DNA from 2 places in the Arthrobacter sp. FW306-07-I genome. Region 1 is predicted to be linked to the other one. Evidence: predicted binding sites of a transcription regulator. Region 1 holds the regulator's gene; the other holds the start of a gene.
The links. Region 1 encodes LexA, which represses DNA repair genes until DNA is damaged. Its sites were predicted from a motif close to TCGAACANNTGTTCGA; they were not measured.
Positions count from the first base shown of each region.

Region 2: LFT46_RS00660 (LexA family protein) is a predicted target of LexA. The motif match lies at 2,033-2,048, and genes of this name have one in related genera.

Region 1 is NZ_CP084550.1:1,653,923-1,658,780, reverse strand. Features, by position in the region: gene hisB (imidazoleglycerol-phosphate dehydratase HisB) at 1-81, opposite strand, end outside; gene LFT46_RS07620 (histidinol-phosphate transaminase) at 142-1,260, opposite strand; gene LFT46_RS07615 (LysM peptidoglycan-binding domain-containing protein) at 1,372-1,722, opposite strand; gene lexA (transcriptional repressor LexA) at 2,082-2,819, shown strand; gene LFT46_RS07605 (ATP-dependent DNA helicase) at 2,945-4,858, opposite strand, start outside.
Region 2 is NZ_CP084550.1:133,147-138,004, reverse strand. Features, by position in the region: gene LFT46_RS00680 (glycerophosphodiester phosphodiesterase) at 1-13, opposite strand, end outside; gene LFT46_RS00675 (hypothetical protein) at 60-308, opposite strand; gene LFT46_RS00670 (HAD family hydrolase) at 430-1,248, opposite strand; gene LFT46_RS00665 (hypothetical protein) at 1,367-1,924, opposite strand; gene LFT46_RS00660 (LexA family protein) at 2,062-2,493, shown strand; gene LFT46_RS00655 (Y-family DNA polymerase) at 2,517-3,815, shown strand; gene LFT46_RS00650 (lmo0937 family membrane protein) at 3,899-4,045, opposite strand; gene LFT46_RS00645 (ABC transporter substrate-binding protein) at 4,336-4,858, shown strand, end outside.

The sequences.
Region 1 (4,858 bases):
CACGAGGACGGAGGACTCGCTGGTGGCACGCTCCATGCGGGCGGTCCTGGCCGCAGCCGTATTCAATCCGGTTGGACTCATGGTGAAAGGATCCTTTGTGGGAGAAGAAGTGGTTCAAGGCGCCGACGCCGCACTATAAGTCTAGGCGGGAAGCGCGGCCTGGCCCGCAAGGATGCGTTCCAGGGACGTGAGGAAGGCTGTGGTTTCCGCCTCAGTGCCCGCAGTAACCCGAAGGTGGCCGGGGATGCCGACGTCACGGATCAGCACACCGGCGTCCAGCAGTTCCTGCCAGACCTGGTGGGGGTTTTCCAGGCCGCCGAAGAACACGTAATTGGAGTCGGAGGCCGCGGGCGTCAGGCCCATCCGTGTCAGTTCCGCCACGATCCGGTCCCGCTGGGCCTTGATGTCCTGGACGTCCGCCATAAGGGCCTCGCGGTGTTCGAGGGCGGCAAGCGCAGTGGCCTGGGTGATGGCCGAGAGGTGGTACGGAAGGCGCACCAACCGCAGGGCGTCGGTGACCTCCGGCGCGGCGGCCATGTAACCAAGCCGGGCGCCGGCCAGGGCAAATGCCTTGCTCATGGTGCGGGACACGATCAGCCGCTCCCGGCCGGGAAGCAGGGTCAGCGCGCTGGGCGTTCCGTCGTGCGCGAACTCGTGGTAAGCCTCGTCCACGATCACGATCGCCTGGCTGTCCTCCCCGGCCTCGTAGACAGCCTCCACGACATCCAGACCGAGCCCGGTTCCCGTGGGATTGTTGGGCGAGCAGAGGAACACGATGTTCGGCTGCAGTTCCTTGACCTGCCGTGCGGCCGACTCTGCGCTCAGGTCGTAGCCCTCGGAGCGCTCCCCGGTGATGTACTGCGTGTCGGTCCCGCTGGCCAGCAGGGGGTACATGGAGTACGTGGGTGGAAAGCCCAGGGCGGTGCGGCCCGGGCCTCCGAAAGCCTGGAGGATCTGCTGCAGGACCTCATTGGAGCCATTGGCTGCCCATACGTTGTTTTCGTCAAGCCCATGCCCGAGGTACTCCGCCAAGGCTTTCCGGAGTGCAGTGAACTCCCGGTCAGGGTAGCGGTTCAGGCCTGCGGCAGCCTCCGTGACTGCGGCGGAAATGGCGGCGCGCACATCGGCGGGGACGCCATGGGTGTTCTCATTGACGTTCAGGAGAATGGGGACGTCCAGTTGGGGCGCCCCATAAGGGGTGAGCCCGCGAAGGTTGCTGCGGAGGGGAAGCCGGTTCAGACGCTCTAGCTGGTCGTTCACCTGAACAGTTTAGTTGCCGCAGCAACGACCGGAAAATGTGACGGTTCCTGTTCGCCCTCAGCGTGCCACATCCCGCTTCTCCGGCGCCATGCCTGGAGTGGACAGCGGGCTTCAGTGTGTTGGGACAAACAGTTGCTGCCCGGGCAGGACTGAGCCGGCGCTGAGGTTGTTGAGCTGGACGATGTCTGCCACCACGTCCCGGGCGTCCCGGTTCGGATCAACAGCACCGGCGATGGTCCACAGTGACTGGCCCGGCTGCACGGTAACCGTGACAGTCGGTGTCACCGCCAAATCCGCGGCGGAGTCTGAGGCCTTGGCGGGCGAGTTGAAGAACCCCGACAGCGACAGCAGGAAAACAGCGACGAGTACCAGCGGAACGCCGATCAGGACGATCCGCCCCCGCCGGGTAAGCCGCAGGGGCGCGGACGAAGGTGAAACGTGGTGACGAGATGAAGCTGACATGAACTGAGCCCTCCTGGACCTGCCGTGCTGCCCGGGTGTTCCCCCGAGGCCGCCCCGACCATTCAGACGACGGTCCGGAACTTCCTCCGGCCACGTTTTCGAATAGGGCGTGCGCTGGTTAGAACACATGTTCGAACTTTGCTTGTTAAGTTTTAGCACCTATCAACGAACAATGTCGAGACTCGCTAGAACAAATGTTTGAAAAAGCAATGTGGCTGGCCTAGCTTTGAAACCAAAGAACAACCACCCCTGAAGTTGAACAGCAGGGTCTGACAATGACAGTGGGAGTCCTTCCGGCGGTGCGTGCAAGCCAGCACCGGGGCGGAAGATCCGGCGGCAAGCGAAAGGCATTGGCGAATATGGCAGCAGCAGCCGCCGGGGGCAGGACCGCCCCGCAAACCAAGAGGACCGCCAAAGGCTTGACGCCCCGGCAAAAGAAAATCCTCGAAACCATACAGCGCTCCGTCAATGAGAACGGGTACCCGCCCTCCATGCGCGAGATCGGCGACACCGTCGGACTGGCAAGCCTGTCCAGCGTGACCCACCAGCTCTCCCAGCTGGAAAAACTCGGTTACCTGCGTCGCGATCCCAAGCGGCCCCGCGCCATGGAAGTGCTGATGCCCCTCACGCTGGACGGGGGTACAGGCAAGGCCGCAGGCGACTCCCCTGCGACGCAACCCGCCGGCGGAGGCGCCTCAGTGACCGAGCTGCCCACCGCGCTCGATACCGCAATGGTTCCCCTGGTGGGCCGGATCGCTGCCGGCGGTCCCATCCTCGCGGAGCAGCTTGTTGAGGATGTCATGCCGCTCCCCCGCCAGTTGGTGGGCCAGGGCGAACTCTTCATGCTGCGGGTGGCCGGCGACTCCATGGTGGACGCCGCCATTTGTGACGGTGACTGGGTGGTGGTCCGGCGCCAGGCTGACGCAGCCAACGGGGACATCGTTGCTGCGCTGCTCGACGACGAAGCGACCGTCAAGACCTTCCGCCAGCGAGACGGCCATACCTGGCTGCTCCCCCAGAACACGCAGTACGAACCCATCCTGGGCGACCATGCCACCATCATGGGCAAAGTCGTCTCGGTCCTGCGTTCGCTCTAGCGCGCTCCCTCCCGCCACAAGCACCGGCCCGCGCTGCAGGAATCCGTCCGGGCCGTCCTGGGCCCGGCGGAGGCACTCCAGGGGCGCGCTGTGCCCCTGGAGCTCCGCGGTGCGTCGTCAGGAGGCTACCGGACTGCGTCCGCCCCCAGCCTGGTGAGGGCTGCCAGCGCCTTGCTGCGGTCCGTGGTGGCCCAAAACGGCGGCAGGGCAGCCCGCAGGAACCCGGCGTAGCGCTCGGTTGCCAACCGGGAGTCCAGCACGGCCACAACGCCCTTATCCCCGGTTGACCTGATCAACCGCCCGGCGCCCTGGGCCAGGCGGATGGCCGCGTGGGTGGCTGATACGGACATGAATCCGTTGCCGCCGGCCTGTGCCACGGCCCGGGAACGCGCCGTCATCAGTGGATCGTCCGGCCGCGGGAACGGAATACGGTCAATCACCACCAGCCGGCAGGAGCCGCCCGGCACGTCGACTCCCTGCCACAGGGACATGGTTCCGAAAAGGCAGGTGTCCGGCTCATCGGCGAACTGTTTGACCAGGCCGGTCATGGTCGACTCCCCTTGGCACAGGACGGTCACGTCCAGTTTGGGCCGCAGGGCGTCTGCGGCCTCCTCGGCAGCCCGGCGTGAGGAAAACAGGCAAAGGGCTCCCCCGCCGGACGCCTTAATCAGGGCTTCCAGTTCCTCCAGAGCCTCCGGAGACACCCCGCGGCCGGGCTTGGGCAGGTGCCCGGCCACATAGAGGATGCCCTGCTTGGGGTAGTCGAAGGGCGAGCCGACGTCCACGCCGGTCCAGCTGGGGGCGCCGTCGCCAAGAAGGCCCAGTCCTCCTGCAGCAGGTTCAAAAGCGGAACCGATGGCCAGGGTGGCGGAAGTCAGCACGACAGTGTGGTCGGCAAAGAGCCCTTCCCGCAGCCGCCCGGCGACGGACAATGGGGCGATGTTGATCAGCACCGGCGCAGTCTCGTCCGGCGGCGAGTAGCCCTGGCCGGGGTCAAAGGTGCTGGCGCGGGAGAACCACACGACTTCCCGGTTTTCCCTGGCGGCGACCAGACGCTCGCACAGTTCCAGGATGAGCATGAGGCGGGACCTGGCCAGCTGCCGGCCGCCGTCGGCAGTGGTGTTGCTGTCCCCTTTGGAATCGGACAGTGCAGCCCGGCAGGCCTCACGGAGCTGGTCCACGCAGTCCAGCTGTTCATCGTTCAGGCCGTTAGGAAGCAGGCCGCTGGGTGCGCCGGCGAGGGCCAGCTCAAGGTTGGCCGCTGCGGCATTGAGGGCATCAACGGTGATGGCGGTGTGTTTCCGGGCACCGGCAGCGGCGGCGTGGACCATCGCGACGGACAGCTGGCCGGACACTGCTCCGGTGACCCGGTCCTGGAGTTCGTGCGCTTCGTCCACCACCACGACGTCGTACTCGGGCAGGACGGCAAGTCCTTCGAATGCGCTGACGGCGAGCATGGCGTGGTTGGTCACCACCACGTCCGCTTCGGCAGCGTCCTGCCGGGCGAGCTCGCTGAAGCACTCGGCAGCCATGGGGCACTTCTGGGCACCCAGGCACTCCATGGACGTCACGGAGACCTGCCGCCAGGCGCGGTCGGTCACGCCCGGGAGCAGTTCATCCCGGTCACCCGTGGCCGTTTTCTCCGCCCACTCCCGGAGACGGACCACTTCCTTACCAAGCTGGGACGAGGGGCCGCCCACGGACGCTGCGAAGTGCGGCACGCTGGTGTCCTCGCCAAGCGAGAAAAGCTGGCCTTCGGAGGGCTCTTCGGAGGGGAAACCGCCTTCGAGCTTGTGGCGGCAGACGTAGTTGGAGCGGCCCTTGACCAAGGCAACCTTGACGGGCCGTTCCAGTGCCGGGGTGATGTTCTTCAGCAGACGGGGCAGGTCCCTGCCGACGATCTGGGTTTGCAGGGCAAGCGTGGCTGTGGAGACCAAAGCAGGCTTGTTGCTTTCCAGGGCATGGGCGATCAGCGGCACCAGGTAGGCAAGCGACTTACCGGTGCCGGTGCCGGCCTGGACCAGCAGGTGGTTGCCGGT
Region 2 (4,858 bases), 1.5 Mb from region 1:
AGGGCAGGGTCACACTGCGAGCGTACCCGAGGCCCGAGGCCTTCAGTCAGCGCGGCAGTTCAGCCAGCGCAGGGAAGGATGTCCACGCCGTCACCGCAGTGCAGCAGGGTCCGCCCGCGGCCGCCGTCGAGGTGGACCCAGACCGCCGTGTGGTCCGGCGTAATGGTGTCCACCACGCCGCCCGATTCGAAGCCGGGTGAAAAGAGGACCCGGACCCGGTCGCCCTGGCGCAGCTGCTTCCAGTGCGGAGCGGGCGTTGCTGGGCGGAGCGGCGCCTCGGCTGCGTGCTGCTTGGTGCTTCTTGCCATCGTTACCCCCTTCGAGCCGGCGGAGGTGCCTGCTCTCCACGCTTGACGCTACGGCGGGAAGGTAAACGCCAAGTGAGCGGAAGCTGGGAAAACGGTGGCGCCGGATGCGGCAGGCTGGGGTTCAGGAAAACTGGACGCCCAGGGAAGCGAGGCGGGCCTCCAAAACCTGGGCCACGCCGTCGTCGTCAAAATGCGGTGCCTGCTGCCCCGCCGCGCGGATGGCCTCGGGGTGGCCGCTGGCCATGGCATAGCCGTGGCCGGCCCACCGGAGCATTTCAATGTCGTTGGGCATGTCCCCGAAAGCCACTACGTCAGCGGCCCCAATGCCCAAGGCGGACGCATACTCGGCCAGCGTGACGGCCTTGTTCACACCGGGCAGGGACAGTTCCAGCATCGCGACGCCGGGCGAAGAATGGGTGGCCGCTGCCAGGTGTCCGACAGCGGGAGCCACCTCGGCGAGAAAGTCGTCAGGCGTGCCGTCGCGGACGATGGCGAGGAATTTCACCACAGAGTCCTCGCCCGTGAGCGTGTCCTTCAGCGGCGCCGGGGTGAATTCGGCGAGCAGCTCGCTGGACTCGTTCTCGATGAAGCCCGGTTCCAGATGGAAGCCGGTGAGCGTCTCCGCGGCGAACAGCGCAGCCGGGCGGAGCTCCTTGATGATGTGCCGGACTTCCAGGACAGTGTTGATGGCCAGGGTACGGGCGGAGACCAGGCGGTCCGCTTCCAGGTCCCACACCACGGCACCGTTTGAGCAGATCACGCGGCCGGTGTGGCCCAGCTGTTCTTCGAGGGGGTGCAGCCACCGGGGTGGCCGGCCTGTAACAAAGACAAGTTCGACGCCGGCATCACGGCAGGCGTGGAAGGCGCGGACGGTGCGGGGGCTGATTTTTCCGTCATGCCCGAGGATCGTTCCGTCAATATCGCTTGCTACCAGCCGCATCCTGCAAGTCTACGTGGGTCATTGGGCAGCCGGAGTGCGCTGGAAGGCGGCAGGGCGTCGTCGTACTTCCCCGCAACGCACCTCCCGCGTCTGTTGGATCACGGACGTGCCCCTTTCATCAGGGGATGATGGCAGCCGATTCCACGGAGTAGAGCCGGGCATAATTCAGGCACATGCTCAGGCTTTCATCGGCGGGGACCCGGTTGCCGGTGAGGGCTACCGGGTCCTGGTTGGCAAGCCGGGGGCCGGCGGGCAGGAGGAGTGTTTCGCCATCGAGGCTGGTTCCTTCGGGGAAGATCAGCGTGTAATCGTCCCCATCCTTCGACTGCAGGATGACGCAGCCTGCCCCGTCCTTGGCCAGCGTGCCTCTGAGCTCCGCCTCAGGCCCGGAAGCGGAAGGCTGGCCGGAATGGACCGCCACTTTCAGCCCGTCCGCGCCCTGCAGCATGCCGGTGGCAAGTTCCGGGGAGGCCGGCACCGGCCGGAAGGCGTAGCGGCCGGCGGCGCCGTCCGCAGGGTTCATGAGGAACTCCACTCCCCGCGCCTGGTCGGTGTCCAGGTTCCGAGGTGCCGTTGTCGGCGGGGCTGACGGCTTCGCCTGCCCCTCCGGCGGGCCGCTGTACTCGCAGCCCGTCAGCGCGGCGAGTATCGCTGCAGGAACCAGCCAAAACCGCACGAACCGCATCCGCTTCCCCCAGAGCTGACAGTGCTCCCAGCCTAGCCTCTCCGCGCCCTGGGCCGTGAGGAGTGCCGGTTGTCAGCCTCCGGGGCTACACTGAAACTATCGAACATATTTTCGAATAAAGGTGTGTTGTGGGCGTTATTGTCGGTCCCCGCGTGATAGACGCGGGTGCCTCGTTGTTCTCGGTGCTGATCTCGCCCGTGGCGGTGGCGGCGGGCTTTCCGTCGCCCGCACAGGACTACTTTGACGGCCGGATCGACCTGAACGCGCACCTGATCAAGGACATCACCAGCACCTTCGTGGTCCGCGTGACCGGTGACTCCATGGAGGGAGCGGGCATCAGTGACGGCGACGAACTGATCGTGAACCGGGCGTTGGAGCCCAAGGACGGATCCGTGGTGATCGCGGTGCTTGACGGCGAACTGACGGTCAAGCGCCTCCGCATTACCCGCACCGGGGTGCTGCTCCAGGCGGAAAACCCCAAGTACCCGGACATCCATGTGCCCGCCCTGTCCGAGCTGACCGTCTGGGGCGTTGCCACCAGGTGCCTGCACCATGTTTGAGGCCGTGATGGCTGGGAAGTCCCATGGCTAAGCCTATGGTGATGCGGCAGATGCCGCAGATCGCTCATGTGGACGTCAACTGCTTCTATGCCTCGGCCGAGCGCGCGTTCGACCCCTCCCTGGAGGGACGCCCGCTGGTGGTGCTGTCCAACAACGACGGGTGCGCGGTGACCCGCTCCCCCGAGGCGAAAGCCCTGGGCATCACCACCGGTGAACCCTGGTTCAAGCTCGCGCCGCGGGCCAAGGAGTGGGGCCTGGTGGCAAAGTCGAGCAACTATGAGCTGTATGGGGATATCAGCGCCCGTGTGATGGAACTGCTGGGCAGGTACTCGGCCTGGCTGGAGGTCTACAGCATTGATGAGGCATTTCTGGGCGTGAAGGGCGGCCCGGGAGAGCTGCTGGCCCTGGGCCGCAGGATGAAGGAGGCAGTCCGGCGGCACGTGGGCGTCCCGGTCTGCGTGGGCATTGCGCCCACCAAGACCCTGGCCAAGCTCTGCAATAAGTGGGCCAAGAACAATCCTGCTTTTGGCGGGGTCTGCCTTTGGGAGTCGGTCCCGGCAGACATGCGGGAGGCGCTGATGGGCCGCCTGCCCGTGGATGAGATCTGGGGCATCGCCGGCCGGCTCACCAGGCGGTTGAACGTCCTGGGGATCTTCACCGTCCTGGACCTGGTCCGCGCGGACCCCGTGGTGATCCGCGACAGGTTTTCCGTGGTCCTGATGCGCACCGTCCTGGAGCTCCGCGGCACCCCCTGCATCCCCATGGAGGAGGAACGGATTGGACGCGACCAGTTGATCTTCTCCCGCTCCTTCGCCACGCCTGTGACCACCACCGCAGGCCTTCGGGAGGTGCTCAGCATCTACGGGCAGCAGGCAAGCGCCAGGCTCTCAAAGCACGGGCTGCAGGCGAAGGTCCTGACGGCATTTGCTGCCACTTCCCCGTTCAGGGACAACGAGCAGGCCTACCCCTCGGTATGCGTCTCACTGCCCATGCCCACGGCGGATCCGCTGCTGCTCACCAAGGCCGCGCACGCCCTGTTGCCCCACACCCGCGAAGGGCTGAAGTACGCCAAGGCGGGCCTGATGCTCACCGACCTGCGGCCCACGGGAAACCAGCCGCCGCTGGAGCCGTTCGAGAACCGGCATGAGGAACGCGGGATCGGGCCGCTGCTTGAGGACGTGAGCAGGCGTTTCGGGCGGGGTGCCATCGGATTGGGGCACGCGGGCATCAAGTCCGGTTTGGACTGGACCATGAAACGGGACATGCGCTCCCCCCGGTACACCACGCACTGGGACGAACTCCCCCTGGTCAAAGCGGCCTGAAAAGCGGCAGGTCCCGCCGCCGGCACAGTGCCAGCGGCGGGACCTCATTCCTGCATGGAAGTCTTAGTCCGGACGTTGCCCGCCTAGACGCGCTTCCGGGCTGTGACGAAGTGGAAGATCAGGACGACTACTGCAACGACCAAAAGAATGTGGATAAGGCCGCCGCCGATGTTCGCGAGCAGTCCGAGAAGCCAGAGAACAGCGATGATAATGGCGATCCAAAGCAACATGAGAGTCTCCTTGACTAGTTTTTCAAAATCCCCATGCGGGCCACGTACCCACCAAGGCGGCAGCTGAATCAATGCAGGCGAAACAGGAAAAGCAAGCGTCGATCGCATCCGCCGCCGATACCGGCTGCCTATCAGCCCGAACCAAGACGTCCCGGGACGAATTTTGACTTCCCGCTACGCCGCGTTGAGCCTGCGAGTCGCCCCGTGAACGCCTGCTACATGATCGATTGTCGGGCCGCCGGGCGCTCCGTAATCTCGTCTCAGCATCCGCCCCAGCAAAGGATTTACCCATGGCAAACCCGCAGGACAACAGTCCGCAGAACCAGCAAGGCTCCACCCGCATCGTCGCCGGCCAGTCCGCCAAACCCAAACGCCCGGTAGGCCTGAAAATTGGGATCGCGGCAGCCGTCCTGGCACTCATTGGCGGGGGAGCCGCCGTCGCCTCCTCCGTCAACAGCGCCACCCCTGCCGCCACGCAGGAGACCGTCCCGTCCGGCAACCCCGCCGCCGAACTGAAGCTGGGCTACTTCGGGAACGTCACGCACGCCCCCGCACTGGTGGGCGTCAGCAAGGGCTTCATCGCCGATGAACTCGGCAGCACCAAGCTCAGCACGCAGGTCTTCAACGCCGGCCCCGCAGCCATCGAAGCGCTGAACGCGGGCGCCATCGATGCCACCTACATCGGACCGAATCCGGCCATCAACTCGTTCGTCAAGAGCCAGGGCGAATCCGTCAACATCATCGCCGGCGCAGCCGCCGGTGGTGCGCAGCTGGTGGTCAAGCCGGAGATCAACTCCGCCGCGGACCTGAAGG